4 regions of the Pantoea sp. USHLN298 genome follow, and region 4 is predicted to be linked to each of the others. Evidence: predicted binding sites of a transcription regulator. Region 4 holds the regulator's gene; each other region holds the start of a gene.

Region 1 (7,834 bases), on a different contig from region 4:
TCTTGTGTCCCGTCATCCGGGTGCGCGTTCGCTGACGCCAGTCGTTGAGTGAGACGTCCGGCGATAGGTTACAAACGGCACGCCGGAATCCGGGAAGGTGTTTGCAATCATATTTTTTTATAGCGGTCCGCGCCGGTGACGCGGCCGTTGGCTCATTCGGCCAGTTTTGTCGGTGTGATCCCCGCCGGGATCGGGCAGTGATAAGGCTGTGAGGCGCGCACCCGATCGAACTCCGCCTGACAGCGGGCCAGCGCCGCCGAATCCTGCAACAGCGTGACGACGGTGGCGGCCATCACTTTGCCAGCCAGAAACATCCCCTTATGCGCGATGCTGGTGCGACCCTGCGCCACCAGCTGCCAGGTATGCAGCGGCGTACCGAAGGTGAAGCAGGGCGCAAAGCACTGCGCGGTCGGCGTCACCCAGCTCACATCCCCGACATCCGTTGAGCCATACAGCAGCTCGCGCGTCACGGCATAAGGCGCTACCTGATCCATAAACAGCCGGTCACCCAGTTGCTCAACCCAGGCCTGGCCTGCTTCGCCGCCGGTTCGGGCTGCGTTGAGCCGCGCATTGCGCAGATCGTCGTCGGTCAGGGTGGCGCGTATCTCTGCCGCGAACGCTCGCTCCTCATCGCTGTAATCGGGCAGACCAAACTGATGCAAATAACGCTCCATCACGGCTTCCAGCGCGCGATTGGGCACGTAGTCAGAGCAGGCTTTGTCAAAACGCACCGTCAGGGTGGTGTCGGTCATCAGCGCCGCGCCGCGGGCGATATTGATCACCCGCTGGTAAATATCCTGCGCCTGCTGCAGTTCCGGCGCGCGGATCAGGTAGAGCACTTCCGCGTCGGCCTGTACCACATTCGGCGAGACGCCGCCGCTGTTAGTCACCGCATAGTGCAGCCGTGCTTCCTGCACGATGTGCTCACGCAGAAAATTGGCACCGGTGTTCATCAGGGTGACCGCATCCAGTGCGCTGCGACCGAGGTGCGGTGAGTTAGCGGCATGTGCCGCGACGCCTTTGAAGCTGAATGCCGCCTGGATATTGGCGAGCGTGCGCAGATTAAACATCCCGCTGAAGCCTTCGGGATGCCAGGTCACCGCGGCATCGACATCATCAAACAGCCCTTCGCGCACCATAAAGGTTTTGCCGGAGCCGCCTTCTTCACCGGGACAGCCGTAAAAGCGCACCGTTCCGCCGGTATGATGTTGCTGCATCCAGGCTTTCACCGCACTGGCTGCCGCCACGCCTGCGGTACCGAGCAGGTTATGGCCGCAGCCGTGACCGTTGCCGTTGGCCTCCAGCGGTTGCGGGCGGGCGCATCCCGCCTGCTGGCTCAGGCCCGCCAGCGCATCAAACTCGCCAAGGATGGCAATCACCGGTTTACCGCTGCCGAAGCTGGCAATAAAGGCGGTATCCAGGCCGCCCACGCCGCGTTCTACCGTGAAGCCCTCCGCCGCCAGCGCATCGGCCAGCAGCGCGCAGGAGCGGGTCTCGGCAAAGCGGGTCTCCGGCGTATCCCAGATGGCGTCGCTGAGTGCGCTGAAGCGCGCCTGATGACGGTCGATATAATCAGCAATGAACGCTTCCATCATCGGCCTCCGTCAAACTGCGCCTGATTCAGCGCCAGGGTTGCCAGCATCGCGATCGCCACGGGCATCACCTGCTCATCAAAGTCGAACTTCGCGTTATGGTGACCCGCCGCCAGATCGCAGCCGAAGATGGCATACGAAGCCTGACCGCCGCGTTGCTTCACCCGCTCCATCATGTAAGTGGCATCTTCCGATCCGGCCGCCTGAGCCTTACGATCGACCACCGAATCGAAGATGCCGAGCGCCTCTGCCTGCTGATGGATAAAATCGACCCACGGCTGGGTTGGGGTGCAGCTGCGGGCGGCCCCCATCAGCGTGATCTGGTGCTCAACGCCATACATCGCCGCCGCGCCAGCGATGACCCGCAGCGCCTGCTGGTAGATGTCATCGTTAACCTGATTGGTGACGCCGCGGGTTTCGACTTTCAGCAGCGCACAGTCGGGCACCACGTTACGTCCGGTACCGGCCTGCAGTACGCCAACGTTGACACGCGCCACACCGCCGCTGTGCTGGGTAAGACCGTGCAGCGCCAGCGTTGCCTGAGCCGCCGCCAGCAGGGCATTGCGGCCCTCTTCCGGTCGGCCACCGGCATGCGCGCCGACGCCGGTGAAATTGACGTCGAGTTTGGTGGTGGCGAGGAAACTGTCGCTGCCACACACCAGCTCACCCGCTGGCACGCCGGTGCCGAGATGGATAGCGGTAAACAGATCAACATCATCCACCACGCCAGCCGCCACCATCGCTCTGGCACCGCGAACCCCCTCTTCGGCGGGCTGGAAAATGAGTTTAATCGTGCCGCTCAGCTGAGCTTTCATCGCCATCAGCACCGAGGCGAGGCCGAGGCCGATGGTAGTGTGGCCGTCGTGTCCGCAGGCGTGCATCATGCCGGGATTGCAGGAGGCGAAGCCTTCACGCTGTGGCAGGTGATCTTCCGCCTGACTCTCATTGAGATCGAGCGCGTCCATATCGACCCGGAAGCCGATCACCGGGCCGGGACGACCGGTTTCCAGCGTGGCAACGATGCCGCAAAACCCACCGGAGAAGTGGCTGATCCACTGCGGTAACGCGCCCTGCTGCAGTGCCCGGGCTTCCTGCTGCTGCAGCACGGTCTCGCTGGGTAAGCCCATACGCGCATCGGCGTCGATCACCTCACGGCCCAGTTGCAGGTGATAACCCAGCTTGTGCAGCTCGTCGGCGACCCGCGTGGCGGTACGGAACTCCAGCCAGCCAGATTCCGCGTAATGATGGAACTCCCGGCGCCAGCTTTTGAGCTGCGCCAGCCGGGCGCTGATAAGGTCGGAAAGGGTATTCATCGGCACTGTCCTTACTGTTGGTTTTTTACGCACTGCCTCGAATCTACACAATGGTATTAGCCGGCATAAGATGCGAATATCTTGTGACTGATAAACAACGGTTATCACAAAAACTATGACTGCTAACCTTAAACTTCATCAGCTGCGCGCCTTTGTTGACGTGGCACGCCAGGGCAGTATCCGGGCGGCAAGCCGTCTTTCCGGGCTTTCGCAGCCGGCATTAACCAAAGCGATTCAGGAACTGGAGCGTGAACTCGGTGCCCGGTTGTTTATCCGCCGTCAGCAGGGCGTGGTCTTAACCGATATCGGTGATAACTTTTTTCGACATGCCAGTCTGGTGCTGGCGGAGTTGCGGGTGGCGCAGGAGGATATCCAGCAGCGGCTGGGGCTGGGCGGCGGGCAGGTGAACATCGGCGTCGGCGGCAGCGTGGCGCGCACCATCATGCCGCAGGTGATTAACCAGTTTCACCGTGAATACCCGCTGGTGAAGGTGCGCATCGTAGAAGGGCAACTGGTGTCGATGGTGCATGAGTTGCGGCAGGGCGCGCTTGATTTCACCATCAATACCTACGATCAAAGTCATCTCGATCAGGAGCTGATGTATGAGCGAATGATGGAGCGCGAGTACAAAGTGGTGGTGCGCAAGGGCCATCCGCTGGAGAAGGCCCGCTCGCTGGCCGAGTTGCAGCAGGCGGACTGGACCATGCCGACGCCCAAGGGCAGCTACTATCGCTTACTGCACGATCTGTTTGACGAGCGCGGCATGGCACCCAAAATTGTGGTGACCTGCGAAACCTTTATGGCCTGTACCAGCCTGGTGGCGCAAAGCGATTTCATCAGTATTTTATCGGTGGATGTGATCGACGATCCGATTCTCGGCCGCTCGCTGGTGGCGCTGTCGCTGGACGAACCGCTGCCGAAAGCGATCTTTTATCTGATTCAGCGTAAGGATACCGCGCTGACGCCGATGAGCAGTTATATGGCGCAGTTATTTCGTCGTTATTGCCAGCGCTGACGGGTAGCGTTCTCTCATCGTCTACACTTGGTGTATTCGCGTAAATGTGAGTTCAACCCACAATCGGAGGTGACGATGCAAGTCTGTCCATATCTGTTTCTCTATGGTCGCTGTGAAGAGGCAATCGAGTTTTACCTGCAGGCCACAGGCGGGAAACTGCTGGAGAAAATGACCTTTGGCGATATGCCAGAGCAGGGCGAGCAGGTAGGCGATCAATCTGCGCCGCCGCAGCCGCCGGAAAAAATTATGCACGCGCATCTGCGTATCGGTCAGGGAGAGTTGATGCTGAGCGACGGTAACACGCAGAAGCCGCCGGCCTCGGATCACGCCGGTTACGCGGTCAGCCTCGCCACCACGGATGCAGAGCAGGGCAAAACCTGGTTTGAAAAACTGTCCGTGGGCGGCAAAGTGACGACCCCGTGGCAGGAGACGTTCTGGTCAAATGGATTTGCGATGTTTATCGATCAGTTCGGCATTCCGTGGCGCATCAACGTGGTGAAGCCGCAGGAATAAAGCAGGATGCGGGATCGGCGCCGGTGACAGCGGCGCCGTTGTAGGGTCGCCTGAGCACGGCCAGCCTTGCAGCCAGCCGCCTGCTCATCAGAAGTTGTAACCCGCCACCAGGTAGTAACCCCAGCCGGTCGATTTCACTTCAAACGGACCGCTACCGAAGTTCAGCTCCTGCCCATCCGCCCACTGACCGCCATTGTGGAAGTAACGCGCCACGGCTGAGAAGTGCCAGTGATCGTAACCCAGCGACAGAATATGGCTGGAGGCGATTGAGTTGCTGGTGCGCGACGAACCGCCTTTCTCGTTGAGATCGGAACCCCAGTCAAAGTTGGTGAAGCCGACATAGCCAAGGTTACCGCCCCACAGCGTGGTGATCGGCACAAAGTATTTCACCTTGAAGCGATAGCCATCCCAGCTGTTTTCATTTGCCGCACCGTAGTTTTCCCACTGATATTTGGCATAGACGTTCAGTGACAGACCCACATCGCTGTGAGTATCGATATCGGTGCCCAGACCCATATACCAGGTATTCTGGCGGTTATCGCTGTTGCGGCCCATGTCGTAGATGTAGTTGTTGGCGAAATACCACTCTTTGAACGGACCAAAGGCCAGACTGGTGCCGGTCAGTTTGTCGATCGAGAAGCGCGGTTCAATCTCCATAAACATCGGCGAACCGTGGTCAAAAATACCGTTGGCGTTGCTGTTACCCGCGCCGAAGAAGTTGGTCAGATCGAGATAACCGTAGAAATCGAACCAGTCTTTTTTGGCAAACGCTTCATATTCCAGATAAACGTCGTTGTTAAACTGCGGCCCGAAGCGCGTGTGGTAGCTGCCCACCACGTTTACGCTCTGATGCCACCAGTCGGACAGATATTGCGGATCGCTATCAGCGGCTTGCGCAACACCCGTCCAGGAACATGCCAGTACGGCACCTGCTATCAACGTTTTGAATTTCATTATCATTAACCACATGCTTTTGACCGCTGCACAGCAGGCGCAGTCAGAGAGAAGTCGATCCCGGGGTGGGGAGTGAGTTATTCAGGACATAACAGCCAGTTTCCAGCCCGCGTAGCGTGCCTGCAACATAGCGATAGAAAATAGATTTTGCTCACGTTTGTCAAAAAGTGTTGCATTACAATTCAGTGAAAATGTGACGTGCTTCACAATAATGGCGGTGATCGAACGGAACCAGGCAACCGTTTACGTTGTCTGGTTCGCGATCAAACGTGCGGGATCAGGGAAAAGTGACGCGGACCTGCAAACCACAAATTGCACCCTGTGGCGTCAGGCAATTGGAAAGGGCGACATGAATCTGATGTTTCTGCGCAACGCTGCGCACAATCGATAAACCCAGACCGCTGCCCTGCGCTTTAACGTCAGGGGAGCGGGTGAAACGGTCAAAGGCGCGTTCAATAAAGGATTCCGGCATACCCGGTCCGTTATCGACAATATCCACCACCGTCTTGCCCGCCACCCGATGCAGCAGAACATCCACCAGGCTCCCTTCCGGCGTATGCAACATGGCGTTACCAATCAGGTTGTCGAACAGGCTACGCAGTTCAGAGCGGCTGGCCTGCAGGCGATACTGGGTCGAGCCGTTAAAGCCGATATCGATGCCGCGTTTATCGGCCACCACCATCAACTGCTCAATGCTCTCTTTCAGCAGATCTTCCAGTTCAATCTGCTCAATGCTGGCCACCACGCTTTGATCTTCCTGACGGGAGACGTTCAGCAACTGGGTCACCAGGTGACGGGTACGCCTCACGCCCGCTTCGAGCTGGCTGAACTGCCGGCTGGCCTCGCCCGGCTGAATATGCTGACGCAGATTCTCCAGCTGCAGCGTGACAGCGGTGACCGGGGTTCGCAGTTCGTGAGCGGCATCTTCCAGGAACTGCCGCTGGGATGACCAGGCCTCGCGCAGCTTATTCAGCAACGCGTTATACGCGGCAACCAGCGGCAGGATCTCATCCGGCAAGCCTTCCGGTGAGACATTGTGCGGATGATGCGTCTCCTGCGCCGCGATCTGCCGCGAGGCGACCTGCAGATCGCGGGTGATCTTCCGCACCACCAGCCAGATCACCAGCAGCGACAGCGGCATCATCAGGATCAACGGAATGATCGCCGACAGCGCCCGTTTGACCATCAGCGCTTTCATGTAGCTGAGGTTGTGCATCACCTGAATGGTCTTGATCTCACTGCCTGGCTGACCGGGTCGGGTGTAGATACGCCATTCGCAGTCATCACAATGGCCCACATCGACATCGCGGTAACCGCGCTGGGCTTGCAGCGGTGCGTGCAGTTCCGGCCACGAGCTGGCACGCAGCCTGCCCTGGTTATCCCACAGCTGCACCACAAAAGCGCTCTTCGCCTTGTCAGGCGGAATGAGCATCGGCATCAGTGCCGGCATCTGCTTGTTGGTCGACCAGGCATCGGCGATTTTCGACAGCTGATCGTCCTTCATGGTGCCGACCATGTCGCCATAGCAGCTGAAAAAATACCAGGTGACGCCGCCAATCATCAGCAGATGAATAATCAGCAGCGTACTGAGTAATTTATTGCGTAACGAACGCATAAAGGGGAACGGTTTCATATTGCCGGCACCCGCCAGCCCAGCCCGCGTACATTGCGAATCGCGTCGTTATCCAGCTTGCGCCGCATCCCGTGGATCAGCACATCAACCGCGTTGCTGCTCACTTCGTCGCCCCAGCCGTAAATACGGTTCTCCAGCTGCTCGCGCGAGAGAATCGCGCCGGGACGCTCCAGCAAGGCATAAAGCAGGGCATATTCGCGCGCGGTCAGCTGCTCGCGCTGGCCCTTATAGAGCACTTCGCGCGTCATCATATCCAGCTGCACATCGCCGCTGCCCAGCACCGAATCCGCCGCACCGTGGCGACGTCGGGTAATCGCCCGCATCCGGGCCAGCACTTCCTGCAGATCAAAAGGTTTAAGCAGGTAATCGTCAGCGCCGCTGTCGAGCCCCTGTATCCGCTGCGCCACCGTATCGCGCGCAGTCAGGATCAGCACCGGCGTAGAATCGCCGCGCCCGCGCGCCCGGCGCAGCACCTGCAATCCGTCATCACGCGGTAAGCCGAGATCCAGCAACACGCAGCTGTAGCCGCCTTCGCTCCAGGCGTTATGGGCATAAACGCCATCGCGTACCCAGTCCACCGACCAGCCCGCGCCCTCTAAAGCCTGCTGCAGGTTCGCGCCGATCATTTCATCATCTTCAACCAATAACACGCGCATGGCTGATCTCCTTCGTAAAGATGGGAGAGAGTTTATACATCAATTGTTAGGTCAGAATTATCCGCCGTCATTCCGCCGTCATACTTCGTACTACAGCGGCGTTGGCTACGTCTGGCCGCCTTGCGGTAATACGAATTATAGGGGCGAATCGGGTGTGA
Region 2 (7,834 bases), 260 kb from region 4:
CCTGTTTATTCAGTAGAAATAATCTGAAACAAGCATCTACATAATGAAATATAAAAGCAATCGACCTTACGCTTCTATAACTTTGCCAGCGGATAATGAAAAACATCCTTTAAAAGCGCGCTGAATGCCCAGTATTACTGAATGACTTATTTTATTTAACCGGGCCGTCAATCAATAAAGGCAAGAATGAACATTCCGGGCGAAATAAACCGGCTGAAAACGTCAGCTATATTCAGTTAATGTCATTTTTTGTCAATCGGGCGTTATCAGATGATACCACCCGAATTGAGAGTCAGAAGCGGGAGAGGCGGAAAGGGGAGAGATCGAATGAGAATGGCTTTTGCTGGGCAAATTCCGCCGCCAGTTCACCCAGCACGCTGGCAAATTTAAAGCCGTGGCCGCTTAACCCGGTGATCAGCAACCGATCCGGCTCGCCTGGCAAGGTATCGATAATAAAATCTTCGTCCGGGCTGAAATCGTAGCTGCAGGCTTCACCATGCAGACAGACGCCAACGCCGGGTAAAAACTGGCGCAGGAAGCCAAACGCTTCGCTGCCATCGGCTGCCACCGTGCCAAAGGGTTTACGATCTTCAGGCTGTTGCATCAACTGGCCGCCGTCATGACGTCCCACTTTCAGCGCATTATTGTCTGCCGGGAACCCATAAAACTGGCTGCCATCGGCCATTTCAACCGTAAAGCCGGGAAACTTATTGTTCTCGCTGTAGCGTCCATCGGCCTGATACCAGGCAAAGACTTTGCGGGTCGGGGCAACCGGCAGATCCGGCACCAGTTTACCGACCCAGGTGCCGGCACTGATCAGCAACTTTCGGCCACGGTAGATACCATCAAGCGTGGTGACCTGCTGCAGATCGCCATCGCGGCCAATCTGCGAAACCGGACAGTTAAACAGCTGGGCACAGCCCGCCTGTTCCGCCAGCTGAATCCAGCTGCGTACCGCCTGCTCACACTTCAGGTAGCCCGACTGCGGCTCAAAGACGCCGAGGTAGCCGTCAGGGACGTTAATTTGTGGCCAGCGCTTACGCACCTCGTCAGGCTGCATCACCTCAATGTTGAGCTGCCATTGGGTGGCGCTATCGATGACGTTCTGAATAAAGGGTGACTGAATCGGTGCCAGATTCAGCACGCCGCTGCGGTGCATGATGCGTTCGCCAGCGCGCTGCTCCAGTTCATCCCACAGCGTTTGTGCGCGCAACACCAGCGGGACATAACGTTCACCTTCGCCATAAGCGTGGCGGATCAACCGGCTCTCACCGTGATGGGTGCCCTGATTATGCGGCGGATGAGCACTGTCGATCATCAAAACCGACAGGCCCGCCTCGGTGGCATAGTAGCCTGCTGCCGCGCCGACTGAGCCGCTGCCGACGATGATAAGATCATAAATCATGGTAACTACGCTCCTGAAAGAGTCAGATAATCAAAAGCATACCAGAAACAGAAACGAAAAAGGCACCCCTGAGGGTGCCTCTTTGATGCGGCAGACATTAATGCTTCTTAAGCAGTCGTTCTATCTGCTCGGCCGATTCAATCTTAGCGATACCCGCTTCGAGGATCGAGATGAACTGCCTTGCGACATCCGTCGTCAGCCAGTAAGTCGGGCCAACATCCGCTTCTTCTTCTTTTTGATCCTGCGACGATAACGAGTGCAGGCGGATCATCATGGCATCATAACTGTCAACGGTACTGATATCCCAGCCCACCAGCGGATGGGTCTGAATCACATCTTTTCTTCTGTCCATTATAACCTCCTTATTACTCGTTAAACGAAGTGCATGATGAGGTTCAATGCGGCTTTTTTATTCCAATAGCGAAACTATTATAACAGTAAACCGGGCCATTACTGATGAAAAAATGCCTGCACCCAGCTTCGCACAGAATATTTGTGTTTAAAAGATGGCGGATGAAAAAATAAAATGCCTGACGAGCAGGCATTTTAATCCGTGATTCTTTGAAGCCATTAAAGCGGGGAGAGCCAGCCGCCGGCGTTAAAGTGCCGGGGTTTCGGGTGCGATGCCGCCGCCGCGCTTTTGCAGCGCCTCGGCCAGACGGGCAAAGTGCTGCTGCAGCTGCTCATCATGGTTCTGGTTTTGGGCTTCCAGCGACAGATTGTGCACCAGTAACTGACTGGCACGATCGTCAAGACAGAAAATCAGACTGGAAAACGCATTTTCCAGCACCGTCAGACGACGTTGCTGATCGCCAATCAGTGCTAACAGCTCACCAAAAGTCATCGCCTCTTCCGGTTTATCAGTAGTCATGGTGTCGCACCTCCTGTTATGCATGACGAGCGCAAGGATAGGGCATTGATCATTCAGAGTCTAGATGCAGGATTGGGGAAGTGCGAGAGGGGAGAAAAGATAAAAAAACCGGGTGGCGACACCCGGCAAAAACAGCACAGAGGCGGTTAATCGGTAATAAACCAGTCGTCAGCGCTTTCCCACGTTTGCTGCAGGATTTCGCTGATCTGATCGCGAGTCTCTTTGCCACCGCCCAGCACGCTAAGGTTATTGGCGCTGGCGTAGCGCACTTTCACGTGATTAGTGCTGTCCGGGAACTGTTCGTCAATGCGGCGCGACAGCTCGTCGCTCAGTGCCTCAATGGCACCCGCAGGAAGAGGTCGGGTATTCGATACGGTAATTTCAACGCGCATGGGAGCCTCCAGATAAGATACTGTACATATTTACAGTATTACCGGTCCGGAGGCAAGTGAAATTATGCGATACGCCAGTTCAGGGTTTCACCGGCCAGGAACGGCACCAGCGAATCACTGCCGAGCGCAATGCTCTCCGGGACCTGCCACGGTTCCCGTACCAGCGTCACGGTGGTGTCGTTAAGCGGCAGGCCGTAAAAACGTGGGCCGTTTTCAGAGCAGAAGGCTTCAAAATGCGACAGCGCATCCAGCTCTTCGAACACCGTGGCGTAGGCGACTAACGACGTCGGGGCGCTGAAGACACCGGCGCAGCCGCAGCTCGCTTCTTTCAGATGGCGCAGATGTGGCGCGGTATCGGTGCCGAGGAAGAAGCGCGGATGGCCGCTGGCGACCACCTTACGTAGCGCCTCCTGATGCACATTGCGCTTGAGGATCGGCAGGCAATAGAGGTGCGGACGAATCCCGCCCACCAGCATGTGATTACGGTTAAACATCAGATGCTGCGGAGTAATCGTCGCGCCCAGTGTCTCATCCGCGGCGGCGACATACTCGGCCGCCTCTTTCGTGGTGATATGCTCCATCACTACTTTCAGGGCCGGGAACTGCTGGCGCAGCGGCATCATCACTGTCTCAATAAAGCGCGCTTCCCGGTCGAAAATATCAATATGCGCGTGGGTCACTTCACCGTGAACCAGCAGCGGCATCCCCAGCTGTTGCATCCGATCCAGCACGCTGGCGATGGCGGCAATATCGGTGACGCCGTGGCTGGAGTTGGTGGTGGCGTGAGCCGGATAGAGTTTGGCGGCGGTAAACAGGCCAGCGGTAAAGCCCCGCTCCAGCTCATCCGGGTCAAGTGAATCGGTGAGGTAGCAGGTCATCAGCGGCGTGAAGGCGTGATCAGCGGGCAGCGCCGCGAGTATCCGATCGCGATAGGCTTCACCTGCCGCTACGCTGGTTACCGGCGGCACCAGATTGGGCATCACGATGGCACGACCATTGACCGCGCTGGTATAGGGCAGGACCGTTTCAAGCATCGCATCATCACGCAGATGAATATGCCAGTCGTCAGGGCGGCGGATGGTAAGTTGCTGAGGTTGTGCAGTCATCAATGAGGCTCCGGCAGAGTGGAAACGAAAGGCACGTTTAGGCCGGGGTCTAAGCATAAGGATTCAGGCAACCGTTTGCACCTGCTTTTTGTCGTCGGACGAAAATCCGCGCCGGATGGCGCGGCAGATCGTCAGTCAGTAAACGGGATCACCAGTTCACCCGGTTTCACTTCCAGCCCTTTGGCAAATTTTTTCGCCAGCGACTCACCTTTACTGCGATCGGTACTCAGCACGTAAGCGGGTTGCTGATCGAAATAGCTTTTCAGGGATTGATTGAGATAGGGCGTCAGCGTCTTCATGATCGAGGCCATTTTGTCAGGCGTCACCTGCGCATCGACAATCTCCATATCGCGCAGATAGATCGCGCCCTGCTGCTGATCAAACACCGGCTGGGCACGCATCTTCAGCTGCATATCGGCCTGTTGCGGGCCGAACAGGGAGGTGACATTGATCTTCGCATTGCCTGCGAGCGTGACTTTGCCTGGCTCTTCCCGGCCAATCTGGCTGGTGAGGTTGCTGAGCACGATGTGCGCGTTAACCAGGCCGGAAACCCCGATGTCCTTCTCGTAGTTGTTATGTTTCTGCAGCGCCTGGTTCACTTCCTGTTCGCTGATGGTGTACTGCGTCAGTTGATTACAGCCGCTAACCAGCAGCACCAGTAACAGAGCGGCAAGGCCGGAAAAACCCTTTTTCATCGATTTTTATCCTGAATGACGGAGCTATTGAACAGGGCATAGCGTGCCTGAATGCGTTACAGGTGTCATCAGGAAAGGGATGAGAAACGCGAGCGGTTTCTCATCCGGCAGCCGTTACTGGGCGATGGAGGAGAGCAGGTTGACCTGAGTTTGTTTGGCCATGTTATCGCGGTATTCCGCCACTCTGGCGGGCCAGTCGATGCCTGCAACCAGCGTCAGGGAGCGCAGCAGCGGGAACAGATTAAAGTCATCTTCAGAGAGTTCGCCGTTCACTGCATTTGGCTGAACAATTAACTTGTCGAGCTGGCGCAGGTCGCCACTGACGTTTTTGATCAAACCGGCCGCATGGCTTTTCAGCTCGGTAAAATCGCCGATGCTGGCCTGCTTTTTATTACGGAAATAGTCGCGTGCTTCCGGCGTGGCAAATTCGGCAAACGGCGCCTCTGCGATGCGCGGCAACAGCAGTTTGTTAACGTAACTGTTCATGTGACGCAGCCAGTCGGCAATGGCAGGATTAAGCGCGCCGGTGATCAGCGGCTCGCCCTCCAGTCGATCGACATAATGCACGATATCCATGCTCTCTGGCATCGCGCTGCCATCCTGCTTCTGCAGAATGGGCGCCATCTTCTGGCCGATCAGTCGTTTTGGCGTCTCTTCGTCATCATTCAGCATCACCACCAGCTCAACCGGCAGATTTTTCAGGCCGAAAATCATCCGCGCCTTCACGCAGAAAGGGCAGTGTTCGTAGATATACAGCTTCATCCTGATCTCCTCTGTTTGGCAGAATGCATCAATTCATTCTGTTTTCGGGCTCGCCAAAAAGTATGGAAGAGATTAAGCAGCAGGGCAAACCGGCTGGCAGCAGATGGCCTGCTCGCCGCTACCACGGGGATCATGGGCGTGGCTCAGCCCGCTGAGGAAGGGTGATAACCGCGCAAAATCAAGGCCTTTGCAGCGCAATCGCGGGTAACATTTTACCGCAGCCCAGGCGGCGGTTATAGTGAATACAGGGTAATGACGGCTCATCTTTATCAGCCATTGATTTCAGGAGTCAGGATGTTTGGCTATCGTTCTGCCGCGCCCAGGGTGCGATTAACCACCGACCGGCTGGTGGTCCGTCTGGTTCACGAGCGTGATGCCTGGCGGCTGGCAGATTACTACGCGGAAAACCGCCTGTTTTTAAAACCGTGGGAACCGGTGCGCGATGAAAGCCACTGCTATCCCTCTGGCTGGCAGGCGCGGCTGGGGCTGATTACCGATATGCATAAGCAGGGATCGGCATTCTACTTCATTCTGATGGACAGCGAAGAAACCGAAGTGCGCGGCGTGGCGAACTTCAGCAACGTGCTGCGTGGGTCGTTTCACGCCTGTTACCTGGGCTACTCACTGGGTGAGAAATGGCAGGGCCAGGGCATGATGTTCGAAGCGCTGCAGTCCGCTATTCGCTATATGCAGCGTCAGCAGCATATTCACCGCATCATGGCCAACTACATGCCACACAACCAGCGCAGCGGCGATCTGCTGGCGCGGCTCGGATTCGAAAAAGAGGGTTACGCCAAAGATTATCTGTTGATCGACGGCCGCTGGCAGGATCACGTCCTGACAGCATTAACCTGGCGGGAATGGACGTCGGATCGGCGTGGATAATCATAAGGAATCGGGAATGAAATTGACGTTGTCGGCGCAGGCGTTGCGTGTGCTGGGCTGCCTGCTGGAGAAGCAGGTCACCACGCCGGAACAGTATCCGCTCTCTCTCAATGGCGTGGTCAGCGCCTGTAATCAGAAATCGAACCGTGAACCGGTGATGAATCTCAGCGAGACGGAGGTGCAGGATCAGCTCGATCAGCTGGAAAAACGGCATCTGGTGACCGTCAGCAGTGGATCGGGCCAGCGGGTGATGAAGTATGAACAGCGCTTCTGCAACTCCGCCTTTGGCGCGCTAAAGCTCAGCAGCGCAGAAGTGGCCGTGCTGACTCTGCTGCTGCTGCGCGGCGCACAGACGCCGGGTGAATTGCGCACCCGTAGCGGACGTCTGCATGAGTTCAGCGATGTCAGCGAAGTGGAGCAGACGCTCGACGCCTTGTTGCAGCGTGAGGATAGCGCCAGGGTGATGCGTCTGGCTCGCGAGCCGGGCAAGCGCGAACACCGTTTTATTCATCTGCTGAGCGATGACGCTGAGGTGCCAGAACCGATATCGGGCGCGGATCAGGACGACCTTTCGACTCGCGTCGCGGCGCTGGAACATCAGGTAGCGCAACTGCAGGCGCAACTTACTCAACTGCTGCAACCGGAGAGCTAAAATGACGTTACGCATTGGCGTGGTGGGACTGGGCGGGATCGCGCAGAAAGCCTGGTTGCCCGTGTTATCAGCCGCGTCCAGCTGGTCGCTGGTCGGGGCGTTTTCGCCAAATCAGGCCAAAGCCCAGCCGATTTGCGACAGTTTCCGGATGCGCTGTTTCAGCTCGCTCGACGATTTAGCGGCGGCCTGCGACGCGGTGTTTGTTCACAGCAGCACCGCGAGCCACTATCAGGTGGTCAGAGCGCTGTTGCTGGCGGGGAAAGATGTCTGCGTCGATAAGCCGCTGGCGGAAACGCTCGATCAGGCGGAAGCGCTGGTTGAGCTTGCTGAAAAGCAGCAGCGCAAACTGATGGTGGGCTTTAATCGCCGCTTTGCCCCGCGCTATCTGCAACTCCGGGCGGAGATGAATAGGGTCGCCTCACTGCGCATCGAAAAGCACCGTAGCGACAGCGTCGGGCCGCACGATCTGCGTTTCACCCTGCTTGATGACTATCTGCACGTGGTGGATACCGCGCTGTGGCTTGGCGGTCAGCCGTTTAGTGAGGTTCAGGGGCGGATTACCACCACTCCTCAGGGAGAGATGCTTTACGCTGAGCACCATTTCAACCTGGGCGGCGTGCCAGTCACCACCAGTATGCACCGGCGCGCAGGCAGTCAGCGCGAGCGGATCAGTGCGGTGTGCGACAGTAAATGTATCGATATCAGCGAAATGCGTGACTGGCAGGAAGAAACGGCAGCCGGCCTGCTGATTGCGCCACCGCCAGCCTGGCAGAGCCATCTGGTGCAGCGCGGGTTCAGCGGCGCGGCGCACCATTTTATCCAGTGCGTACAAAATCAGACGATGCCTGAAACCAGCGGCGAACAGGCCCTGATGGCGCAGCGGGTGGTGGAAAAACTGTGGCGTGACGCAACGCCGTCATAATGCCTTGTAACACTCCGTGCTGGTCATTTCCCGCCGTGGCAGTAGACTATCGCCGGGCATCATCAGGATGCCCGCGCTAAGTCTCTCATTTTGCCGATTCTTTTCAGGATGCGCCGTCAATTATGAATTTGTTGAAATCGCTGG
Region 3 (7,834 bases), on a different contig from region 4:
TGGATGCTGACCAATGCCGAAAATACCGGCCAGCGTATCCATTTTATCGGCAATCGCCAGCGCACAGGCGACCGGGCTGGAAGGCAGCGCATCACCGGCAAAGCGTGGCTGATACTGCTCATTCAGCGCCACCGCCACATCTTCGGCTTCGCCGTCGTGGCGCGCGTAGTGCATCCCCATCACGCCCTGAGTGTCGGTGAACTCGAAGACCATGTTGGTCATCAGGTCACACTTCGACAGCAGGCCGGCGCGGGTGGCGTGATTCACATCGGCACCAATTTCACCGGCAATCCAGCCCGCCAGCGCCTGAATACGATCGGTTTTATCGCGCAGCGTGCCCAGCTCTTTCTGGAACAGCACCGTTTCCAGCCGTGGCAGATGATCTTCCAGACGCTTTTTGCGGTCGGTATTGAAGAAGAACTCCGCATCGGCCAGACGCGGACGCACCACTTTCTCGTTACCCCAGATAATCTGGCGCGGATCGCTGGATTCGATATTGGTGACAAAAATGAAGTTCGGCAGCAGGTTGCCGTCATTGTCATACACCGGGAAATATTTCTGATCGCCTTTCATGGTGTAAACCAGCGCTTCAGCCGGCACCTTGAGGAATTTCTCTTCAAAGGTGGCGGTCAGGACGACTGGCCACTCCACCAGCGACGTGACCTCTTCCAGCAGGCTGTCGCTGAGATCGGCATTACCGCCCAGACGGCGCGCGGCCGCTTCGGCATCAGCCTTGATCATCGCTTTACGGGTCTGGTAGTCGGCGATCACTTTACCGCGTTTCTCCAGCACATCCGGATACTGATCGGCATTATCAAGGGTGATGTCCTGTTCGCCCATGAAGCGGTGACCACGAATAGTCCGCGCCGAGTCGATGCCCAGAATGGTGGCCGGGATCAGCTCTTCGCCGAGCAGCAGGGTCACGGTGTGAACCGGACGGACAAACTGCACATCGCTGTCGCCCCAGCGCATCAGTTTTGGCACCGGCAGTTTGCTCAGCGCGGTAGCGATCATCGCTGGCAGCAGGGTTTGCGCAGCTTCACCCTTAACCTGGGCGCGATAAACCAGCCATTCGCCTTTATCGGTGCTCAGACGTTCAGCCTGATCAACGGTGATACCGTTACCGCGTGCCCAGCCTTCTGCGGCTTTGGTGGCGTTACCGTCGGCGTCAAACGCCGCGCTGACCGCCGGACCGCGTTTTTCCACTTCCCGATCGGGCTGGGAAGCGCTGAGGTTAGCGACTTTCAGCGCCAGACGGCGCGGCGCGGCAAACCAGGTCACCTCACCGTGGTTCAGGTTAGCGGCATCAAGTTCCGCAGTAACCTGCGCAGCAAAGGCTTCAGCCAGGCTGCGCAGGGCTTTTGGTGGCAGCTCTTCGGTGCCGATCTCCACCAGGAAAGTTTTGTCAGTCATGGCTGCCTCTTACTTTTTGTTATTGCACATCGGGAAGCCCAGTGCCTCGCGAGAGGCGTAGTAAGCTTCAGCCACGGCTTTCGTCAGGGTGCGGATACGCAGAATATAGCGCTGGCGCTCGGTGACCGAGATCGCTTTGCGTGCATCCAGCAGGTTAAAGCTGTGTGCGGCTTTCAGGATGCGTTCGTAAGCGGGCAGCGGCAGCGGTTTTTCCAGCGCCAGCAGATGCTGCGCCTCTTTCTCGTACTGCTCAAAGCAGGTAAAGAGGAAATCGACGTCGGCGTATTCGAAGTTATAGGTGGATTGCTCCACTTCGTTCTGATGGAACACGTCGCCGTAGGTGGTTTTACCCAGCGGACCGTCGCTCCACACCAGATCGTAGACGCTGTCGACGCCCTGGATATACATCGCCAGACGCTCCAGGCCATAGGTGATCTCACCGGTGACCGGCTTGCACTCCAGGCCACCGACCTGCTGGAAGTAAGTAAACTGCGTCACTTCCATGCCGTTGAGCCACACTTCCCAGCCCAGTCCCCAGGCACCCAGCGTCGGGTTTTCCCAGTTATCTTCCACGAAGCGAATGTCATGCACCGTCGGGTCCATACCCAGCTCTTTCAGCGACCCGAGATACAGCTCCTGAATGTTGTCCGGTGACGGTTTAATGATCACCTGGAACTGGTAATAGTGCTGTAAGCGGTTCGGGTTCTCACCGTAGCGACCATCGGTCGGACGGCGAGACGGCTGCACGTAAGCGGCGGCGATCGGCTCCGGGCCGAGTGCGCGCAGGCAGGTCATCGGGTGTGAAGTGCCAGCGCCTACTTCCATGTCCAGCGGTTGAACAATGGTGCAGCCCTGACGTGCCCAGTAATCCTGCAAGGTCAGGATCAGGCCCTGAAAGGTCTTGGTATCAAACTTTTGCATGTTGAATTTGCACGCGATTGGCTAGATGAAAAAAGAGGGCAACAGTATACCCTTTGACCGCGCGATGTGCAGCCGGAAATCCTGTGCGGTTGCGGCGCGGTTTCACCGTAATCGCCTGTTGCAGCCATACAGAGGTCTCTGAATCCTGCGGCCAAAGGTTGTTGCCGTCGCCGCGCCTGGCTACCCTTCTTCGCACGGACGCTATGCGCAAGAGGACGCCATGCCGCAGAAGATTTACTGGATCGATAATTTACGCGCGGTTGCCTGCCTGATGGTGATCGTGATCCACACCACCACCTGGTATATCACCGGCCCCATGGCGGTAACCGGCGCCAGCTGGGATGTTGCTAACCTGCTGAACTCCGCCTCACGGGTCTGCGTACCGCTGTTTTTTATGATCTCCGGCTACCTGTTTTTTGGTGAGCGCAGCGCGCAGCCGCGCCACATGATACGGCTGGTGCTCTGCCTGTTATTTTACAGCGCCGTGTCGCTGGCCTACATCACCTGGCTGACGCCGATCAGTGAAGGGCGCTCGATTCTGAAAATGCTGCAAAAGCCGGTTTTTTATCATCTGTGGTTCTTTTTTGCGCTGATCGGCATCTATCTGATGTCGCCGCTGATACAGGTGAAAAGCGTGCAGGCGCGTTATGTGGCGCTGCTGGTGCTGGTGCTGGCGGTACTGGCCAATCCCAATACCGTCAGCCAGTCGCTGGGGCCGTTTCACTTTCTGCCGGTCAACCTCTATGTCAGCGGTGACAGCATCTATTATCTGCTGTATGCACTGTTAGGACGGGCGATCGGCACCATGGAGACGACAAGACGTGGGCTGACGCCTGCCGCCACTGGCGTATTTATCGCCTGCGTCATAGGCATTGCGCTGGGCACAAAGCAGGCGTTACGGGTCAACGGGGCGTTTAACGACACCTGGTATCTCTACTGCGGGCCTCTGGTATTTATCGCGGCGATCAGTCTGCTGATGGTGTTTAAAAACGCGCTTAACCAGCGCGCGCTGCCGGGTTTAGCGCTGATTGCGCGCTATTCACTGCCGATCTACGGTTTTCACGCGCTGTTTATCCACTATCTGCGTACCCATCATTACGACGATATGTCACGTCCGTGGCTCGATCTGCCGTGGGTATTCGGCGTCACGCTGGGCGGCAGCCTGCTGCTGGCGATGGTGCTTAAACGCGTCGATAAACGTCACTTCGTCAGCTGACGGGCTGCGCGCACTGCTGACACGACAGGCCGGGCACGGCTGAAGCCTGTTATACCAGGTCCCAGCCGCGGGCGCGCCACAGCGCGGGCAGCTCCGCCATGTTGTCGAATCGCGTTACCAGCGGATGATCCAGTTCCGGGTTATGCGCATCGGCGCAGTAGTAGAAGACCGGAATACCGGCGGCAATGCCGGCACGCGCGCCCGCTTCAGAGTCATCCACCAGGATGCAGCGCTCAATCGCGACCTGCATCTGCTCGGCAGCGTGGTACATCAGTTCCGGATCGGGCTTCCAGTGCAGAATGTCATAACCGCTGTAGAGACGATCAGCAAACCGCGGCAGCATGCCGGTTAAGCCCAGCGAGTGCTGCATCTTCTTCACCGTTCCGTTCGACACCACGCACATCGGCACTTTGATCTGCTCAACCAGCGCTTTCGCGCCGTCGATCGGCTTGAGATGCTGGTCAAACAGCTGTGCCACTTCGGCACGGTAGGCGGTTTCCACCTCTTCCATCGGTAACGACGTCTGATGCGCTTCACCGACGTCGCGGATGATGTCGTACAGTTTGACGCCTTTATACTGCTCAAACATCTGCTGCAGCGACAGGTCGATGCCATAGCGGGCGAAGGTATTGACGTAGGCCTGGGTACAGAGCAGTTCGCTGTCCACCAGCGTGCCATCGCAATCGAAAAAGACGCATTCTACTGACATCAGACTCTATCCTTTGATTTTATGGGCGTCCCTCACTCTACCGTACTGAGCGAAGATTGCGAGAGTGGCAATCGGTTGCGAAAAATCATTGTATTGGCCTGGTAAAATCGCCAGGATACGCGCCGATGATTTTTTCTTCTGGATGGATGGCATGAGCAAGCAAGGCCTTTTGCAGCGCATCTTTAAACTGCAGGAACATGGCACCACGGTGCGCACCGAAGTGATCGCAGGGGTAACCACCTTTCTCACCATGGTTTACATCGTCTTTGTGAACCCGCAGATCCTTGGCGTGGCCGGTATGGACACCCAGGCGGTGTTTGTCACCACCTGCCTGATTGCCGCCTTCGGCAGTATTCTGATGGGGCTGTTTGCCAATCTGCCGGTGGCGCTGGCACCGGCGATGGGGCTGAACGCCTTTTTCGCCTTTGTGGTGGTGGGCGCGATGGGCTATTCCTGGCAGGTCGGCATGGGCGCGATCTTCTGGGGTGCGGTGGGCCTGCTGATCCTGACGCTGCTGCGGGTGCGCTACTGGATGATTGCCAACATTCCGCTGAGTCTGCGCGTCGGCATCACCGCCGGGATTGGTTTGTTTATCGCCATGATGGGGCTGAAAAATGCCGGCATTATTGTGCCCAATCCCGATACGCTGGTGGCGGTAGGCAACCTGACTTCGCACAGCGTACTGCTGGGCGCGCTGGGTTTCTTTATTATCGCTATTCTGGCGTCACGTAATATCCATGCCGCCGTACTGATCTCTATGGTGGTCACTACCGCCATTGGCTGGATGCTGGGTGACGTGAAGTTTGTTGGCCTGTTTTCCGCGCCGCCGGCCATCAGCTCAGTGGTGGGCCAGGTCGACATCAAAGGTGCATTCAACATCGGCATGGCTGGCGTCATCTTCTCCTTTATGCTGGTCAATCTGTTCGACTCCTCCGGCACGCTGATCGGTGTCACTGACAAAGCCGGGCTGACCGATGAAACCGGCACCTTCCCGCGTATGCAGCAGGCGCTCTATGTTGACAGCATCAGCTCGGTCAGCGGCGCGCTGGCAGGAACCTCTTCGGTCACCGCCTACATTGAAAGCACCTCGGGCGTCGCGATTGGTGGCCGCACCGGTTTGATGGCGGTGGTCACCGGCGTGCTGTTTTTGCTGGTGATGTTCCTGTCGCCGCTGGCGGCCATGGTGCCAGGCTACGCCGCAGCCGGTGCGCTGATTTATGTCGGCGTTTTGATGACCGCCAGCCTGTCGCGCGTGCGCTGGGATGATTTGACCGAAGCGGTGCCCGCTTTCGTCACCACCGCGATGATGCCGTTCAGCTTCTCTATTACCGAAGGCATTGCGCTGGGCTTTATCGCTTACTGCGTGATGAAACTTGGCACCGGCCGCTGGCGCGAAATCAGCCCTTGCGTGGTGATTGTCGCACTGCTGTTTGTGCTGAAGATTGTGTTTATCGACGCACATTAACCGCCGCGATAGCCGCATCAGGCCGCTCCCGTCAGGGCAGCGGCCTTTTTTATTTCAGCACCCCAAGCTGACGCAGATGGGCAAAGCTGGCGTCCGTTGTGCCCTGCGGATGAAACTCCAGGCTGACCCAGCCGTCATAGTTGAGGTTATCCAGCAGCGTGAACAATCGCCCGAAATCGACTTCGCCGCTGCCGGGCTGGTGACGACCGGGAACGTCCGCAATCTGGATATGCGCGATACGGTCGATAAAGGCGGGCAGCACGCGATACGGATCTTCACCGGCGCGCAGCGAATGCCAGAGGTCATATTGCACCGCCAGATTATCACTGCCGATCTGGTCAAACAGTCGCACCGCCTGCTCCACGCCGGAGATCACTGCGCCGGGCACATCACCGTGATTAATCGGCTCCAGCACCAGTTGAATGTCATGCGCCCTGAGCGCGCTGGCCGCCAGGGCAAAATTTTCGCGCAGGGTAGGCAGAGGATCGCCCTGTCCCGCGGCCGGTCCTGACGGGCAGTTAATACGTGGCGGTTTCAGCTGCTGCCCATAGCTCACCGCCTGGTCGATAGCACGGCGGAACTCCTCACGCCGCGCCGGTTGCGCCGCGAATCCACGGTCACCGGCATCCCAGTCACCCAGCGGCATGTTAAACAGCACCAGCTGCTGCTGATTGCGATCCAATGCCTGCTGGATATCGGCGCTCTCCAGGCCATAGGGGAAGAAAAATTCGACCGCCTCAAATCCGGCTTCAGCGGCGCGATCGAAGCGTTCATAAAACGGATATTCGGTGTAGAGCATGGTCAGATTAGCGGCAAAACGAAGCATAGTCTCTCCTGTAAGGTGTCGCCCGGCAGCCTGACCGCCAGGCGAGAGCGGTTAGCTGATTTGGGTGCTGCCGGTTGGCAACGGCGCGGCCGGCGGCGCAAAACGGATAAACAGCGTGCCGATCACGTAGAGCGCGGCGCACAAGGTAAAGAAGGTCAGCACACCGCCATAGCCGCCGGTGAGCTGCAGGATCAGGCCAGCGAGGATCGGCACCAGAATGCCGCCCACGCTGCCCGCCATATTCATAAAACCGCCGACCAGACCGGCGCGCGCCGGATGGGCGATCAGCGCCGGAATGCTCCAGTAGATACTGCCGCCGCCGGTCAGGAAGAAGGAGGCGACCGACAGCATCGCCACCGCGGTAATCGGGTTAGCGACATCCGGCAACGCAAAGAAGATCAGCAGCGTAACGCCGCCCGACAGCGCAATCAGGCTCTTCACCACCGTTCCGTGCTGAAAGCCACGCTTCACCAGCGCATCGACGGCGAACCCGGCACCGAGTGATCCTGCTGCGCCCAGCATAAAAATCACAAAGGTGGCGTTACCGATGGAGCGCAAATCGAAGCCGCGTGCCTGCGCCAGATAGCTGGGTCCCCAGGTCATCAGGCCAAAGTAGATCATCGCCCAGGTCGCCCGGCCAAACATCAGACCGCACAGCGATCGCCAGTCGACGCCCGGACCGGCTGGCGGCGGCGCATCCGGCTGCGCACCCTCGTCACGACCCTGTCGTATCTGCGCCAGTTCGGCGGCGTTAACCCGTGGGTCCTCTTCCGGACGATCGCGCAGCTTGTACCACGCCAGCAGCGCCAGCGACATGCTGAACAGGCCGGCGACGATAAACGCCAGCCGCCACGAATCGAGCATGTCGATCAGATAGGCGATGATCAGTCCACCAAACGCCACACCCAGCGGGCTGCCGCAATCCATGATGGCTGCGCCGCGGCCGCGTTCCGATTTCGGCATCCAGCTGGCATTCATTTTGCCGCCGGAGGGCGAAATCGGCGTTTCGGCAACGCCCAGCGCAATGCGGGCGAAAATCAGCGACAGTCCGCCCGTCGCCAGCGCCAGCCCAATCTGGCTAAGGCCCCAGAGTATGCTGGAGAACGTCAGTACCTTACGCGGACCAAAGCGGTCCAGCGCCCAGCCGCCCGGCACCTGCAGCAACGCGTATGACCAGAAAAAACTGCTGAGAATCAGTCCCTGCATGGCAGGCGACAGGTGAAACTCATCTTTGATAAACGGAATGCCGATGGAAAGCGTGATGCGATCCATCAGATTGACCGC
Region 4 (7,834 bases):
GAACAAAGCGCAGCGCCAGCATCAGATAAATATCCTCTACCCACAGCATACCGGCACAGCCGACGGCGAACAGCGCCAGTCCGGCCAGCAGCACCGGCTTACGCCCGATGCGATCGGAGAGCGGACCCCAGAACAGCTGACCGCAGGCAAAACCGGCCAGGAACAGGCTCATGCTGGCACTGATCAGGCCAGGCGAGGTATTGAAAGTTTGCTGCATCGCGCCAAACGCGGGCAGGTACATATCGGTGGCTAAAAAGCCCAGCATGCTCAGCAGAGCGAGATAAGGCATAAATCCTTTTGACGGTGACATCTGATTCTCATTTTGCAGGTTGAACGCGGCAGAGTGTAAAAGGTGCGTTTGCCGCTGTGAAACGCTAATATTTGCCTATTGCTGTTAAAAAATTTGAAGGCAGAATATGTGGTCAGAATATGCGTTAGAAGTGGTGGATGCCGTGGCGCGCGGTGGCAGCTTCAGCGCGGCGGCGCAGGAGCTGCATCGGGTGCCGTCGGCTATCAGCTACACGGTGCGCCAGCTGGAGACCTGGCTGGCGGTTCCGCTGTTTGAACGTCAGCATCGTGAGGTGGTATTAACCCCTGCGGGAGAGCATTTTGTCCGGGAAGGGCGCAGCGTCATCAAAAAAATGCTCGCCACCCGCCGCCAGTGTCAGCAGCTGGCCAACGGCTGGCGCGGGCAGTTAAGTATTGCGGTGGACTGTATCGTCAAGCCGCAGCGTACCCGACAATTAGTGAAGGATTTTTACCGGCACTTTCCTGACATGGAGTTGCACATCAGTTATGAAGTGTTCAACGGCGTCTGGGATGCGCTGGCGGATGGCCGGGTGGAGGTTGCTATCGGCGCGACTCAGGCGATCCCGGTCGGCGGCCGCTTTGCCTTTCGCGATATGGGGACGCTCAACTGGCGCTGCGTAGTCGCGAACCACCATCCGCTGACGGAAGTGAGCCAGATAGATGACGATACCCTGCGCAGCTGGCCGTCGCTGGTTCTGGAAGATACTTCGCGCGCGCTGCCACGCCGGATGACGTGGACGCTCGACAACCAGCGTCGGCTGGTGGTGCCGGAATGGCAGACCGGGCTGGATTGCGTACTGGCGGGATTGTGCGTGGCGATGGTGCCTGGTCATCTGGCCCGGCCGTTGCTGGACAGCGGCGCGCTGGTGGAGCTGACCCTGCCGGTGGCTTTTCCGGAGAGTCCCTGTTGTGTCAGCTGGGCGGAAGATCGCGCATCACCGGCGACCGGCTGGTTACTCAGCTATCTGGGTGATGCGCAAACGCTTAATCAGGAGTGGTTAAGCGAAGATTAACGGCGGTAGTCGCGGAACGGACCATCAGCTACGGAACGACGTTCAATCAGGGTTGGATGCACTTCGATGGTTTGAGAAATCTCACGTTTGCTGGTGATGCGATCCAGCAACATCTCCAGCGCTTTCTCACCCAGCTGCGCTTTCGGCTGATGAACGGTGGTCAGCGCCGGCGCGAAGTAGCGCGCGTTGCGCACATTGTCATAGCCGATCACCGAAATGTCCTGCGGCACGCGCAATCCCATCTCATCGGCGGCGCAAATCGCCCCCATCGCCATGATATCGCCACCACAGAACACCGCGGTCGGGCGCTGTTTCTGCGACAGGATCTGCTGCATTGCCTGATAGCCCGATTCAGGTTCAAAGTCACCCTGGACAATCCACTCGGCACGCGGCTGAATACCCGCTTCTTCCAGCGCCTTCAGGAAGCCGGCGTGACGTCCGCCACCGGTGTTGCGCTCCATCTGGCCGGGGATGGCGCCAATCTCGCGATGGCCACGCTCAATCAGATAACGCCCGGCGAGATAACCGCCCTGAAACGCATTGTCCAGCACCGTGTCGGTAAAGTCGGCGCGGGATTCGCCCCAGTCCATTACCACCATCGGGATGTTACGGTTCTCTTCCAGCATTTTCAGCAGATCGTCCGGATACTCAGAGCACATCACCAGCAGCCCATCGACGCGCTTTTGCGCCATCATGCTGAGATAGGCGCGCTGCTTCTGCAGATCATTGTGCGCATTACCCAGAATCAGAGTATAGCCTTTGTCGAAACAGTGGTTTTCCACTGCTTCAATAATTTCAGCAAAGTAGGGCGCTTCGCTGGAAGTCGCCAGCAGGCCCAGCGTTTTGGTGTGATTCACCTTCAGGCTGCGCGCCACGGCGCTGGGCGAATAGTGCAGTTCCTGAATCGCCTGCCAGACGGCGTTGCGCGTCTCTTCAGCGACAAAACGCGTTTTATTGATGACGTGCGAAACGGTGGTCGTTGAGACGCCGGCGCGTTTTGCCACATCTTTAATTGTTGCCATTAAAATCGGACTCCAGGGCTTATCTAACGCAATGATAAGCATAATGTTAAACGTTTGCGTCTGCTCAGGGTTTTCTGCGCAATTATGCAGGTTTTCTGACCGGTAAACAGGGCGACTGGCGGGTAATGAGCGCCTGAAAAGAGAGCAAACGGAACCGGGGCTGCGCGCGTTGCGCAACAAAGGCAGGATTCTAACAAGGCTGGGCGGATAAAACGAGATTTTTACCCGGTCCTGTGGGAAAATGGCTTAACCCCACAAAAATTGTGACTAAGGAGAGTTAAATGAGTACCGATTTGAAACTGGCGCTGATGACTACCGTCGGCTGCCTGCTGATGATTGTCGCTTTTAGCTTCACCGCGATTCTGCACTGATCGAAAAAGCCGGGCATGGCCCGGCTTTTTGCTGTCTGGCGATCGCCCAACGGCTGCGTTAGCGAATGGTCTTTGGCGTCATGACCCGACGCGCACCAATATAGTGGCGCTGCCAGTAGTCTTCACCCAGCGCACTGATCTGAATATCTTTGCCGGTACGCGGTGACTGAATGAATTTGCCGTTGCCGAGATAAACCCCAACGTGATCGGCGGTGCCGCGGCCATTGATGCGGAAAAAGACTAAATCGCCTTTCTCCAGTGACTCACGTTTAACCGGCGCGGCGTCGCGCAGATGGAACATCTCATTGGCGGTGCGCGGGATCTTGAACTTGACCAAATCTTTATAGGCGTACCAGACCAGGCCGCTGCAATCAAAACCGGTATGCGGTGAGGTGCCACCCCATTGATAAGGTTTGCCTAACTGACCCATCAACTTGGTCATCGCCGTTTCGCGCGCTTTCTGGTAACGCTGACGATGTGACTTGCTCATTTTAATGGTGCCGGTGTCACTGCTGCTGGCGTCAACGGTTTTAAGCGAACGCTGGTGGCCGTAGCGTTTTTTACTGGCCGTTTTAAGGGAGGTTTTACTTTTCTTAGCGGGAAGATGGCTGGCGGTGAGTTCGCTTTTTTTCTGTTTTTTGACTTTGAGCTTCTGAATCGGACTGACGCGTGTTTTCTTTGCCGCCGTTTTCAGCGGGCGACGCTTGCGGCGCTCATCTTCGCGCGCACTCTTTTTCTCTGCTTTATGCGAACTGACATTCACCGGCGCCTGCGGTGAGGCAGAAGCGATGTTAAAGAACAGTTGCGCAAAGGCAAGAATGAAAAGCGTAATGATTAAACGCATAGTCCGGTTTTAGTTAAGTTGTCAGGGCCACTACGCACCGCGACAAAGTTGGGAATAATCTGATCCAGGATCAGCGCCGATGCCATTCTAGTCCAGTTCGTTTGAAAACAGTAACGCCTTTTTTTATTAATCTTTCGGCCTCACGCAATTGCGTTGAAAATGAACATTTTCAGCGTCTTATATCGGCAAAACTATTGCAAATTATTAATATGTTACTGGCCGTTAATAACCGGGTGGCATCAGGGCTGATGAGCGGACTTAACAAACATGGCGATTTAATCCGGCAGCGGTAAAATCTCGTTTTCAGTCCTGGTGCGAAGTCGCTACAATAAACAAACACGAAGTGACGAATTAAGGAAGGCAATTATGAGTACTGTAGAAAAAATTCAGCGCCAGATCGCAGAAAACCCGATCCTGCTGTTCATGAAAGGTTCACCGAAACTGCCAAGCTGCGGTTTCTCTGCGCAGGCGGTTCAGGCGCTGTCAGCCTGCGGTGAGCGTTTTGCTTACGTGGATATTCTGCAGAACCCGGACATTCGTGCAGAGCTGCCGAAATATGCCAACTGGCCAACCTTTCCACAGCTGTGGATTGATGGCGAGCTGGTCGGCGGATGTGACATCATCGTCGAGATGTTCCAGCGCGGTGAACTGCAGTCGCTGATCAAAGAGACCGCAGAGAAGTTTAAAGAAGCGGAATAAAACAGAAAGGCCGACGCGATGTCGGCCTTTTTCATTGTCTTTCATTGCCGGTTCTTCAGTCAGCGGTCGCTGATGGCTCGCCTTCAGCAAACGGCAGCGGCCATCCACCCAGTCGCTTCCAGCGATTCACCAGTTCACAGAACAAAATAGCGGTCTGCTGGGTATCGTACAGCGCCGAGTGCGCCTGGGTACTGTCAAAATCCATTCCTGCCGCTTTACAGGCTTTCGCCAGCACCGTCTGACCCAGCACCAGTCCGCTCAGCGCCGCGGTATCAAAGGTGGCGAACGGGTGAAACGGATTGCGTTTCAGGCTGGCGCGTTCGGCGGCGGCATTCATGAAGTTGAGATCGAAAGTGGCGTTGTGCGCCACCATAATGGCGCGATTACAGCCGGTATCCTTAATGCCTTTACGCACCATCTTAAAGATGGCGTGCAGCGCTTCATATTCACTCACTGCGCCGCGCAGCGGGTTACTGGGATCGATGCCGGTAAATGCCAGCGCTTCAGGATGCAGCAGCGAGCCGACAAAAGGTTCAACGTGAAAATGCAGCGTCTGGTCGAGATGGATCCAACCCTCTTCATCCATTTTCAGCGTGGTGGCCGCGATCTCCAGCAGCGCGTCAGTCTGCGCGTTGAAACCGGCGGTTTCCACGTCGATGACCACCGGATAGAAGCCACGGAAACGTTGATTGAGTGCATGGGGGGAATTCGATTCAGACATCAGGATCTCATTGCAGAAAAAGGGCAGCGCGCATTATGGCAAAAAACGGGCCCGGGTGCAGCAGATGAAGAGGAGCAGAGAAGATCAGCCCACCCGGCAGGGCAGGCTGAAGAGCAGGCTTAGTTGCCCAGGCCGTGACCGGCGTGTTTGTTTTCGATCAGTTCGATTTTGTAACCATCGGGATCTTCAACAAAGGCAATGATGGTCGAGCCGCCTTTCACCGGACCCGCTTCACGCGTGACGTTGCCGCCATCGTTACGGATGCGTTCGCAGGCCGCAGCCACATCATCAACGCCCAGCGCAATGTGTCCGTAAGCATTGCCGAGGTCATATTTATCCACGCCCCAGTTGTAGGTCAGCTCGATGACTGCACCTTCGCTCTCTTCGGTATAGCCCACAAAGGCCAGCGTATATTTGTATTCGGTGTTTTCGCTCTGACGCAGCACGCGCATGCCCAGCACACGGGTGTAGAAATCGATCGAACGTTGCAGATCGCCAACGCGCAGCATGGTATGAAGTAAACGCATAACATCCTCTTTAATAATCAAAACGCCATCGCCGGATGACACCAGCGCTAAGTATAGCGATCAAAATCGCCAGTGAATAATGGCTGCCATCATCTTCCCGGATGGCAGCCTGTAAGAAGATTACAGCGTCGGGTAATCGATATAGCCTTCAGCACCGCCGCCGTAGAAACTTTCCGGACGTTGCGGGTTCAGCGGCGCATCCTGCTGCAGGCGCTCCACCAGATCCGGGTTCGCGATATAATCACGACCAAACGCCACCGCATCGATCAGGCCGCGGGCGATCAGATCGTCCGCTTTCTCAACGGTATAAGCACCTGCGCCAATGATCGCGCCAGGGAACAGGTTACGCACTTTCTCACGGAAGGCATCGCTGTACGGCTTGCCGCCAGCCCAGTCTGGCTCGGAGAGGTGCAGGTAAGCGATATTGCGTTTTGCCAGCTCACCGATGTACCACAGCGCTGCTTCTTCCTCATCCGGACCGTTATCCAGATTCTGGAAGCTGCCGATAGGCGATACGCGGATACCAATGCGGTCAGCTGACCAGTTAGCGATCACCGCATCAACCACTTCCAGCGCAAAACGGCCACGCTTCTCGATGCTGCCGCCATATTCGTCGGTACGCTGGTTAGAGCCAGGTGCCAGGAACTGATGGATCAGGTAACCATGTGCGGAGTGCAGTTCCAGCAGGTCGAAATCGGCTTCACGCGCATTGGCGGCGGCCTGACCGAAATCGGCGACGATCTGCTGAATCTCAGCCACCGTCAGCTCACGAGGTACCGAAGTCTCTTCGCGGTAGACGCTGCCGTCAGCGGCACGCAGTGAAGTGCGGGTACCGGCAGCAAGGGCCGATGGCGCAACCGGGGCTTTACCTTCTGGCTGGACGCTGTTATGTGAGATACGGCCGGTGTGCCACAGCTGTACCGCCGTGTGTCCGCCCGCCTGATGCACGCCTTCGTTAATCGCTTTCCACGCCGCAATCTGCGGTTGAGTATGCAGGCCTGGTGCGCCGGCATAGCCTTTCGCCTGGAAAGAGATCTGGGTGGCTTCAGTAATGATCAAACCGGCGCTGGCGCGCTGGCGATAATATTCGCCCATCATCGGAGTAGGAATATCGCCTGGCTCAATGCTGCGCAGACGGGTCAGTGGTGCCATAAAAACGCGGTTTGGCACGGTAATTGCGCCGACTTTCAGCGGACGAAACAGCTGGGTACTCGCCATGTTAGCTCCTGATTAGTAGACCAGTCGTCTACAAACACTTTTTTTAAAAATCAGTGGATTTTCAGCCACTGTTCGATGGTACGTAATGCCAGCCGCAGCGGCTGCGGCTCGCGGGAAATCTTGCTTTGTAAGCTCGCACCGAGCCACAACAGCGACAACAGTTCGGCCATTTGCGCCGGAGGATGCGGCAATGCCAGCGACTCCTGCTGAGCAGCGGCACTCAGCGTCTCTGCATAGAGCGCGGTAATTTTTGCTGCGCCCTGTTGCAGCGCGTCGCGCATCGGTTCAGAGAGATCGCAGACCTCTGCCGATACCTTGACGCCGAGACAGCCCACGATGTGTCCCTGCTGGGTAAACAGCTGCTCAGCAGCCCGAAAATGGTTCAGCAGACGCTCACGCGGCGTGCCATCGGGCTGATTCAGCTGAAGCTCAACATCCTGCAGGAAGCGTGCAAAGTAGCGCTCCAGCAGCGCCACGCCAAAGGTCTCTTTGGAACGGAAGTAATAGTAGAAAGAGCCTTTCGGCACTTCCGCCAGGGTCAGCAGTTCGCTCAGCCCCATTCCGGTGAAACCCCGTTGCAGACAAAGCTGCTCACCAATACGGAGCAGATGTTCGCGGGTTTCATTGCGTGGTTGCGTCTTGTTCATGACAGGGAGATTAGTAGACCAGTCGGTCTAATGCAATCGGGCGAGTCGCTTTTGGCACAGAGTGTTCACTCCGTGACGGTGATCAGCAAGAATCGGGTAACAGATATTGCTTCTTTGTTGCACAAACAGGCTAAGATCTCTTCAATAGTCCGTTTCATCTTTAACACCGGAGTCGTGGTGGCCGAGCAGCTTGAGTTTTTCCCGGTTCCCAGTCCCTGTCGTGGCATCTGCGAGAGCGATGCCCGCGGCTACTGTCTGGGATGTTTACGCAGCCGCGAAGAGCGGTTCAACTGGATGCGCTTCAGCGACACGCAGAAGCGTGAGGTGCTGCGTCTCTGTCACCAGCGCCGCCTGCGACTGCTGCGGCAACAGAAGAAAGAGGAGCCGCTTGATCCGCATCAACCGAGCTTGTTCTGACGACGTGGCGGTTTCCGTTATACTCTCTGACACCTTTATTCCAGCC

The links. Region 4 encodes PurR, which represses purine synthesis genes. Its sites were predicted from a motif close to CANGCAAACGTTTGCNTG; they were not measured.
Region 1: WFK59_RS13160 (nucleoside-specific channel-forming protein Tsx) is a predicted target of PurR. The motif match lies at 5,620-5,637, and genes of this name have one in related genera.
Region 2: pyrC (dihydroorotase) is a predicted target of PurR. The motif match lies at 3,839-3,856, and genes of this name have one in related genera.
Region 3: WFK59_RS19950 (NCS2 family permease) is a predicted target of PurR. The motif match lies at 4,324-4,341, and genes of this name have one in related genera.

Annotation. Positions count from the first base shown of each region.
Region 1 covers NZ_JBBCRO010000004.1:476,907-484,740, reverse strand. The annotation lists gene WFK59_RS13180 (M20 family metallopeptidase) at 153-1,595, opposite strand; gene WFK59_RS13175 (amidohydrolase) at 1,592-2,905, opposite strand; gene WFK59_RS13170 (LysR family transcriptional regulator) at 3,021-3,920, shown strand; gene yjdN (VOC family metalloprotein YjdN) at 3,996-4,433, shown strand; gene WFK59_RS13160 (nucleoside-specific channel-forming protein Tsx) at 4,521-5,387, opposite strand; gene WFK59_RS13155 (sensor histidine kinase) at 5,665-7,020, opposite strand; gene WFK59_RS13150 (response regulator) at 7,017-7,676, opposite strand.
Region 2 covers NZ_JBBCRO010000001.1:661,722-669,555, forward strand. The annotation lists gene solA (N-methyl-L-tryptophan oxidase) at 293-1,405, opposite strand; gene bssS (biofilm formation regulator BssS) at 1,503-1,757, opposite strand; gene WFK59_RS03235 (hypothetical protein) at 2,004-2,276, opposite strand; gene dinI (DNA damage-inducible protein I) at 2,423-2,668, opposite strand; gene pyrC (dihydroorotase) at 2,731-3,774, opposite strand; gene WFK59_RS03250 (lipoprotein) at 3,906-4,469, opposite strand; gene grxB (glutaredoxin 2) at 4,584-5,231, opposite strand; gene rimJ (ribosomal protein S5-alanine N-acetyltransferase) at 5,526-6,116, shown strand; gene WFK59_RS03265 (YceH family protein) at 6,133-6,768, shown strand; gene WFK59_RS03270 (Gfo/Idh/MocA family protein) at 6,770-7,690, shown strand; gene murJ (murein biosynthesis integral membrane protein MurJ) at 7,813-7,834, shown strand, end outside.
Region 3 covers NZ_JBBCRO010000008.1:163,038-170,871, forward strand. The annotation lists gene glyS (glycine--tRNA ligase subunit beta) at 1-1,413, opposite strand, end outside; gene glyQ (glycine--tRNA ligase subunit alpha) at 1,423-2,334, opposite strand; gene WFK59_RS19940 (acyltransferase) at 2,555-3,550, shown strand; gene yieH (6-phosphogluconate phosphatase) at 3,600-4,259, opposite strand; gene WFK59_RS19950 (NCS2 family permease) at 4,411-5,724, shown strand; gene WFK59_RS19955 (hydroxypyruvate isomerase family protein) at 5,774-6,550, opposite strand; gene WFK59_RS19960 (MFS transporter) at 6,602-7,834, opposite strand, start outside.
Region 4 covers NZ_JBBCRO010000001.1:924,799-932,632, forward strand. The annotation lists gene punC (purine nucleoside transporter PunC) at 1-310, opposite strand, end outside; gene punR (DNA-binding transcriptional activator PunR) at 417-1,322, shown strand; gene purR (HTH-type transcriptional repressor PurR) at 1,319-2,344, opposite strand; gene cydH (cytochrome bd-I oxidase subunit CydH) at 2,626-2,715, shown strand; gene WFK59_RS04440 (C40 family peptidase) at 2,774-3,559, opposite strand; gene WFK59_RS04445 (Grx4 family monothiol glutaredoxin) at 3,923-4,258, shown strand; gene rnt (ribonuclease T) at 4,314-4,979, opposite strand; gene gloA (lactoylglutathione lyase) at 5,099-5,506, opposite strand; gene WFK59_RS04460 (alkene reductase) at 5,627-6,724, opposite strand; gene WFK59_RS04465 (TetR/AcrR family transcriptional regulator) at 6,775-7,371, opposite strand; gene WFK59_RS04470 (DUF1289 domain-containing protein) at 7,549-7,788, shown strand.